2 regions of the Cryobacterium sp. Sr8 genome follow, and region 1 is predicted to be linked to the other one. Evidence: predicted binding sites of a transcription regulator. Region 1 holds the regulator's gene; the other holds the start of a gene.

Region 1 (4,207 bases):
GCCGACGGGCTGATCGACGGCGCGGCGGCGATCGGCGGCTCGATCGAGCTGACCCTCCGGGGCCGGCTGCTGGCGGACGCGGTCGTCCGGCGCCTGACCGACTGACCGCGCCGGCAGCCGATCCCTAGCTGACGAACTTGATCGTGAGCGGGTAGGTGTAGTACCGGCCGGTGTTGGCTGCCATCGCGGCCATGATTCCGAAGACGATGGCGAGGATCCACGCGGCGGCGAGGATGAGGAAGCCGATCAGGAGGATCGCGGTGACGCCGCCCACGATGTAGGCGATCAGCAGGGTGATCTGGAAGTTCAGGGCCGTCGCCGTGTGCGCGCGGATGAACGGTCCGCGGTCCTTCAGCACGAGGTAGCCGATCAGCGCCGGCAGCGGGCCGAAGAGGATTCCGCCGATGTGGATGAGCGTCGCCCAGAGCTTCTCGTCGGCCGGGTTCATCGGGGTCGGGGCCTGGTACTGGTTCGAGGGGGGAGGTGCTGAGGACATTCGAACTCCTTATGGTCTGGGTCGGCACGGTCTGGGTCGGCCCTGTGCGGTCACGCCGACACCAGAGTAGCGGCCGGGCTACTTGATCAGGCGAACCGCGAACGGGTAGCGGTAGTGGTGTCCGTCCTTGGCCTGCTGGAAGCCGAGGATGGAGAAGATCAGGCTCACGACCCACAGCGCCACGGAGAAAATCCCGAAGATCCCACCGATTCCGAAGGTGATCGACGCCAGGAAGCTGGCGATGATGTTGATCGCCACGTAGCCGAAGACGAGGGTGATCTGGAAATTGAGGGCTTCCTTGGCTTCCTCCGCCGTGAAGCGGCCGCGATCCTTGAAGATCAGCCAGATGAGCAGGGACGGGAAGAAACTCAGGATGCCGCCGAGGTGGGCGAAGGAGGCCCACTGCCGGTCGTCGGTCTCGGTGAGCGGGGCGGCCGGAACCGGGGCGGGGCCCTGGTACGGGGCCCGGTAGGGGTCCTGGGGCGGTCGCTGGCCGCGGTACGGGTCGTCGGGGATCTGGGCGTTCGGATCGCTCATCGGGGTGCCTTTCAGCGAATGGTGCTCGTCGGCTGCCGGGGATTCCCGCGCCGATATGCATAAGCTACTGCCCCCGATCCGCTTGTAGCAATGGGTGATCCCGTGCGGGTCGCGGTATGATTGGCACTCAGGAAGGGCGAGTGCCAACACCGCCAACCACATGCCACGAGAACACGGCAGCACGAGCGGAGAGGGAAGCGATCCGTCATGGTATCTGATCGCAGCCTCGAGGTCCTGCGGGTCATCGTGCAGGACTACGTCGCTTCACGGGAACCCGTCGGGTCGAAGACCATCGTCGATCGGCACTCCTTTGGTGTGTCTGCCGCGACGATCCGCAACGACATGGCCCTCCTCGAGGAGGAAGAGCTGATCGTCGCCCCGCACACCTCGTCCGGGCGCATCCCCACCGACAAGGGCTACCGGGTCTTCGTCGACCACCTGGCCGACCTGCGACCGCTGTCCGCGGCTGCGCGAGGGGCCATCGAGACCTTCCTGGGCGAGTCCGCCGACCTCGACGAGGTTCTGGCCCGGAGCGTCAGGCTGCTCTCCCAGCTCACCCACCAGGTCGCCCTGGTGCAGTATCCGTCCCTGTCCCGCGCCAGGGTGCGCCACATCGAACTCGTTCCCCTAGGCGGCACCCGCATCCTGTCCGTGCTCATCACGGACTCCGGCCGGGTCGAACAGAGAGTGATCGAGCTGCCTCGCGCCCTCGACGAACAGCAGCTCGGCGATGTGCGCGCCCGGCTCAACTCCGCCGTGTCCGGCCTGAGCATGAGCGAGGCGGCAACGGCGCTGTCCGGCCCGGAAGGGCTGGTCCCACGGGACCTCGAGGATGTCGTCGGCCCGATCACCGCTACCCTGGGCGACCAGATCGGCGCGAACCGTCACGACAAGCTCGTGATGGCCGGCGCGGCCAACCTGGTCCGCACCGAAAATGACTTCACTGGCAGCATCTACCCGGTGCTCGAGGCCATCGAGGAACAGGTCGTGCTGCTGCGCCTGTTCGGCGAAATGGCCACCGACCAGCACGGCGTCTCGGTGAGCATCGGGCGCGAGAACGCGCCGTTCGGACTGGGCGAGACGTCCGTGCTCACGAGCGGCTACACCTCGCCGGGCGGCGACCTTGCCCGGCTGGGCGTACTCGGCCCGACCCGCATGGACTACTCCAACAACATGGCCGCGGTCCGAGCCGTCGCCCGGTACCTGTCCCGCCTCCTCGGCGAGAACTAGGTCCCGAACCCGCACCGCCCGCGAACCCACGGCCAGATCCTCACCATTTCCAGAACCTCACCATTTCCAGAACCTCACCATTTCCAGAACCTCACCCCCAAGATATTCAAGGAGAGCCAGCTTTGGCTGACCATTACGAAGTACTCGGCGTCGCCCGCGATGCCACCACCGACGAGATCAAGAAGGCCTACCGGCGCCTGGCCCGCCAGTTGCACCCCGACGTGAACCCGGGGGCCGACGCGTCCGAGCGGTTCAAGTCGGTCACGCACGCCTATGACGTGCTGAGCGACGCGAAACAGCGCCAGCAGTACGACCGGGGCGGGCAGGGCGGCGGCGGATTCGACAACGGCCAGTTCGGCAACTTCGGCGACATCTTCGAGACCTTCTTCGGCGGCGGAGGCGGCGGGAGCCGCGGACCCCGATCGCGCCGCGAACGCGGCCAGGACGCGCTGCTCCGGGTCGAGCTCGACCTCGACGAGGTCATCTTCGGCACGCACCGCGACATCGAGGTCGACACGGCCGTGGTCTGCGGCACCTGCAGCGGCACCTGCTGCCAGCCGGGAACGGCCCCGGTCACCTGCGACATCTGCCACGGAACCGGCAACATCCAGCGGGCCGTGCGGTCCCTGCTCGGCAATGTGATGACGTCGAGCCCCTGCGGCTCCTGCCGCGGCTACGGCACCATCATCGCCACCCCGTGTGTCACCTGCCAGGGCCAGGGGCGCGTGCGTGCCCGCCGCAAGGTCCCCGTCGACATCCCGGCCGGCGTCGACACCGGCCTGCGCCTGCAGATGCCCGGCAGCGGCGAGGCCGGCCCGGCCGGCGGCCCCAACGGCGACCTCTACCTCGAGATGAAGGTGCGCCACCACGACGTCTTCAGCCGCGACGGTGACGACCTGCTCTGCACCCTGGACATCCCGATGACCACCGCGATCCTCGGCACGACCACGACGGTCGCCGCGCTCGACGGCGACATCGAGGTCCAGCTGCGGCCCGGCGTGCAAAGCGGCGAGATCCTCACGATCAAGGACCGCGGCGTGACCAAGCTGCGCGGCAACGGCCGCGGCGACCTCCGGATCGGCGTGCAGGTTCTCACCCCGACCAAGCTCGACCACAAGGAGCGCGAGCTGATCGAGGCGTTCGCGGCCCGGCACAAGGTGCCCGCACCCTCGCTCAGCCACTTCCAGCAGGGACTGTTCGCGAAGCTGCGCGATCGGTTCCTCGGCTAGAGGCCGCCGGATGGCGCATTTCTTTCTCGACGAGTCGCTCCGGGCAGAGGACTGCGCCCCGGGCGCGGTCGTCCGCGTGGGCGGCAGCGAAGCCAGGCACGCCGTCACGGTCAGCCGGATCCGGCCGGGGGAAGAGCTGCTCCTCGGCAACGGCGCCGGGCTCATCCTCGGCGGCACCGTCGTCACGGCGGAGCCGACCGAGCTGTCCCTCCGCGTCGACACGAACACGGTGACGCCGCCGGCCAGGCCCCGGATCCTGCTCGTGCAGGCCCTCGCCAAGGGCGACCGGGACGAACTGGCCGTCCAGGCCGCCACCGAGCTGGGCATCGACGGCGTGATCCCGTGGGCGGCGGCGCGATCGGTGTCCCGGTGGGAGGGTGCGAAGATCGCCAGGGGCCGTGAGCGCTGGGCCAGCATCGTGCGCGAGGCCGGAAAACAGTCGATCCGACCCTGGCTGCCGAGCGTCGAGGGCCTGGCGAGCACGAAAGCGCTGGCCGCCCTGGCCGGCTCCGCGCGGATGCTCCTGCTCGAGCCGACCGCCTCGGCGCGGCTCACCGAGGTGCCCGCGCCGACCGACGACCGCGACATCCTGCTCGTCGTCGGGCCGGAGGGCGGAATCGCCCCGTCGGAGCTGGCCATCCTCGAGGCGGCCGGCGCGACGCGGGTGCGCCTCGGCGACACCATCCTCCGCACCTCCACCGCGGGGCCGGCCGCG
Region 2 (4,207 bases), on a different contig from region 1:
GGTGAGGAACAGTCCGGCAATCGACGCGGCGTTGAGCAGCGCGGAGCGGGTGACCTTCACCGGGTCATTGATGCCGGCGAGGAGCATGTCGACGTACTCACCGGTCGCGGCGTTGAGGCCCCAGCCGACGGGCAGGTTGCGCACCTTGTCAGCGACGACGCCCGGCTCGAGGCCGGCGTTGAGGGCGATCTGCTTGAGCGGCGCGTCGATGGCCACGCGCACGATGTTCGCACCCGTTGCCTCGTCACCCGTGAGGGAGAGCTTCTCGAAAGCGGTCTTGCCGGCCTGGATCAGCGCAACGCCACCACCGGCGACGATGCCCTCTTCAACGGCAGCCTTCGCGTTGCGGACGGCATCCTCGATGCGGTGCTTGCGCTCCTTGAGCTCAACCTCCGTCGCGGCGCCGGCCTTGATGACTGCAACGCCACCGGCGAGCTTCGCCAGGCGCTCCTGGAGCTTCTCGCGGTCGTAGTCGCTGTCGGTGTTCTCGATCTCGCTGCGGATCTGCTGCACGCGGCCGGCGATCGCCTCGACGTCTCCGCCACCCTCGACGATCGTGGTCTCGTCCTTGGTGATGACGATCTTGCGGGCGGTGCCGAGCAGGTCGAGGGTCACGTTCTCAAGCTTGAGTCCGACCTCCTCGGCGATGACCTGTCCACCGGTCAGGATCGCGATGTCCTGCAGCTGGGCCTTGCGGCGGTCACCGAAGCCCGGAGCCTTGACGGCGACGGACTTGAAGATGCCGCGGATCTTGTTCACAACGAGCGTGGCCAGGGCCTCGCCGTCGACGTCCTCGGCGATGATGAGGAGCTGCTTGCCGGTCTGGATGACCTTGTCAACGATCGGCAGCAGGTCCTTGATGTTCGAGACCTTGGAGTTGACGATCAGGATGTACGGGTCTTCGAAGACCGCTTCCTGACGGTCGGGGTCGGTCACGAAGTACGCCGACAGGAAGCCCTTGTCGAAGCGCATGCCCTCGGTGAGCTCGAGTTCGGTGCCGAGAGTGTTGGACTCTTCGACGGTGACGACGCCTTCCTTGCCGACCTTGTCGATCGCCTCGGCGATGATGGCGCCGATTTCAGCGTCACCGGCAGAGATGGAAGCCGTGGCCGCGATCTCTTCCTTGGTCTCGACCTCTTTGGCGTTCGCGATGAGCTCTTCGATGACGGCAGCAGTGGCCTTCTCGATGCCGCGCTTGAGGCTGATCGGGTCGGCGCCGGCTGCGACGTTGCGCAGGCCTTCGCGAACCAGCGCCTGAGCGAGGACGGTGGCGGTGGTGGTGCCGTCGCCGGCGACGTCATCCGTCTTCTTGGCGACCTCTTTGACGAGTTCCGCACCGATCTTCTCGTACGGGTCGTCGAGTTCGATCTCCTTGGCGATGGACACGCCGTCGTTGGTGATCGTGGGTGCGCCCCACTTCTTCTCCAGAACGACGTTGCGTCCGCGCGGGCCGAGGGTGACCTTGACCGTGTCGGCGAGGATGTTCAGGCCGCGCTCAAGGCCGCGACGGGCCTCTTCGTTGAAAGCAATGATCTTTGCCATAAGTGTTTCTCGTCCCTCCCGGACGTTCAAAAACGTGATGGGGTTAGCACTCATAAGTAGAGAGTGCCAAAGACGATTCTGGCACTCTGGTGCCGAGAGTGCAAGTGAACGGGCGGGGCGCTACGGCACCAGCTGGACGGAACCCTGCTTCGTCGGGACCAGCTCGATCCAGGTGTTGCCGGCGGCAAGCCGGATCGTCACGCCGTTACCGTCGACGAGACTGATCGGCGACGACGGGTATCGCTTGACCCAGGTGGCGCGCAGGCTCCGCCCGCCGGTCGAGACCCAGGCCTCTCCCGAACCGATCATGGTGGTCTTGGGGACGTCGCCGTAGCGCCGGTCGATGCCGACACGCATGACGACGACGTTGGTCGCCTTGAGCTGCGCGCCCTTGCTGTTGCGGTCCGGCGCGCCCTCCTGGGAACGCAGGTAGTAATTCGCCTTGGCGTTCCAGGCCCACGATGGCCAGCGTGCGGTGGAGAAGCGCGTCTGGATCGTGCGGATGGCCTTGCCGTCCACCACCGCTGACGACGCCGCGGCGGTGGCCGCGTAGGCGAAGTGCTGCCTCGGCGGGGCCAGCTTGGGGTACCGGCCGACGAGCGTCCTGGCCTTCACCACGACATTGTGCGGGGACGACTTCGTGTCGATCCGGTAGAACAGTCCGCTGCGGTCGTAGTCGAAGACGGCGTTCACGACCGGGGTCGCCTCCATCGCCTTGACGAACTGCGGCTGGCCGCCGGAGTAGGCGACGATTCCGCCGAAGGGCGTAATGATGTCCGGATCCATCGGCCGGATCGAGCGCACCGGCCCGATCAGCTTCGGGATGTCCGAGTGCCAGACCCCGACGTAGCGGGTGATCCCGCCTTCGACGAGTTCCTCGAAGACGATGTCGGCGCTCTCGAGGCCGATCTGCGGCCTCGCCGCCTCGTGGTTGTCGATCTTCACCGCCAGCGACGGATGCGCCGCGCTCCCCGGAGGCACGGGTGTTCCGCGCAGCGGTGCGAGCACGGTCGCGGCCGGGGCCGTGTAGGTGGACACCCAGGCCTTCGCCGTCGAGGTCGGCTTGATGCTCGCGGTCGGCCGCGGTGCTTCGGCAGTGCAGGCGGCCAGAAGCAGGACCGGAATGACCGCGGCAACTATCCTCACGGTCACGCGTCGGCTGCGTTTCATCGCTTCACTGTTCTGATTCACCGTTTCACCCTAACGCCGCGCGGTGCTCCCGCGCGGCGTTGGGCGTGCAAGCCTCGAAACTGGTGCAGCTCAGGCCGGTCGAACCGACTCGGCCTGAGGGCCCTTCGCTCCGCTGCCAACCTCGAAGACGACCGCCTGGCCTTCTTCGAGGACTTTGTATCCGCTCATGTCAATGGCGGAATAGTGGACGAAGACGTCCTGCCCCCCGCCGTCAATGGTGATAAAGCCGAAGCCCTTCTCAGCGTTGAACCACTTTACGGTTCCGTGCGCCATGTGTTACTCCCCAGTGCTGTGATTGCGTCGGCACGGGCCCACTGGCCGCGCCGGGCCTTCCGCGGAAACTGCTTCGGTGCAGTGCCTGCGTCCACCATGGCCGTGCAACGGGTCCACCTCCACAGAGGCGAGCTGCACGGACAAAATGAGCGACCATGGCCGAGCGTAGCGAAGAGGCTCTGGAATAACAGGGGGTTGACAAATTGCCGGTCGATGGCTGAAAAGCAGGGCTGCCGGGCGCCCTATCCGGCCGGCGGAGAGTAGTCGTTGCCGACGACAACAGTGAGCTCGGCATCGGACTCCGCGAAGTCGTTCGCGAGCATTATTTCGGCCCCCGGCAGGGACTCTGCGACCCCCCGTGCCGCGCCCTCCAGGGCGGGGTCGGCGTAGTAGACGATCGTCTCGGCAACGTCGGAGGTGGCGGCGTCGCCGAGCGTCCCGACGGTCCACCCCTCGGAGCCGAGGACGTCTCCGACGGATCCGGCCAGACCCATCGTCAGGGTGCCGTTGAGCACGGTGACGGACAGGTTCGGGTCAACGGTCGGCTTCAGCGTGGGCGTCGCCGACGGCTCCGGCTTCGGCGTCGCGGTCGGGGTCGACGTGGCCGGGGGCGCCGCAGTGGGCGCGAGTCCGGATGTGTCCGGCGCGAGGCGGTTGTTCAGGAACAGCAGACCCAGCGCTCCGATCGCGATCAGCACCACCGTGGCGGCCAGCGCCCACCAGAATGCCAGCCAGCCGCGACCCTTCTTGCCCGGGGCCCGGTGTGCGCCCACCCGGTCGAGAGCAGGCGGGTGGGCGTCGAAGCGGTCTTTCGGATAGGGCTGGGGCATTGTCAGTCTGGTTCGGTCTCGATCAGTCGGTGGGGAGTGCGGCGCGGCGCGCTCGCGCCTGTGCCCTGGCTTCGCGCATCCGATGCAGTCGCTTAACCAGCATGGGGTCGCGGGCGAGGGCCAGCGGTGAGTCGATGAGGGCACCCAACAACTGATAGTACCGTGCAGCCGAGAGACCGAATTCGGCCCGAATGGCCTGCTCCTTGGCGCCGGCGTGATTGCGCCACTGTCGTTCGAAGTCGAGGATCGCCACGTCCCGCGCGGACAGTGAGGCCGACTCCGGGCTGCCGTCGGCGGCCGGTTCGTGTGATTTCTCCATCGGCCACCTCTCCCTGGTCATCTCACCGGGCACGTGCCGCCCGCTTTCACCG

What was found. The regulator HrcA, encoded in region 1, represses chaperone genes, less so after heat shock. The targets are predictions, from matches to a motif close to TTNGCACTCGNNNNNNNCGAGTGCNAA.
Region 2: a site for HrcA is predicted at 1,586-1,612, ahead of groL (chaperonin GroEL). Genes of this name have one in related genera too.

What each region holds. Positions count from the first base shown of each region.
Region 1 covers NZ_SOHO01000041.1:127,528-131,734, forward strand. Annotated here, with positions in the region: gene hemW (radical SAM family heme chaperone HemW) at 1-105, shown strand, start outside; gene E3T54_RS07900 (DUF4870 domain-containing protein) at 125-496, opposite strand; gene E3T54_RS07905 (DUF4870 domain-containing protein) at 575-1,033, opposite strand; gene hrcA (heat-inducible transcriptional repressor HrcA) at 1,241-2,263, shown strand; gene dnaJ (molecular chaperone DnaJ) at 2,386-3,492, shown strand; gene E3T54_RS07920 (16S rRNA (uracil(1498)-N(3))-methyltransferase) at 3,503-4,207, shown strand, end outside.
Region 2 covers NZ_SOHO01000024.1:25,920-30,126, forward strand. Annotated here, with positions in the region: gene groL (chaperonin GroEL) at 1-1,542, opposite strand, end outside; gene E3T54_RS03305 (DUF3048 domain-containing protein) at 1,663-2,712, opposite strand; gene E3T54_RS03310 (cold-shock protein) at 2,803-3,006, opposite strand; gene E3T54_RS03315 (LytR C-terminal domain-containing protein) at 3,249-3,836, opposite strand; gene E3T54_RS03320 (DUF3263 domain-containing protein) at 3,859-4,155, opposite strand.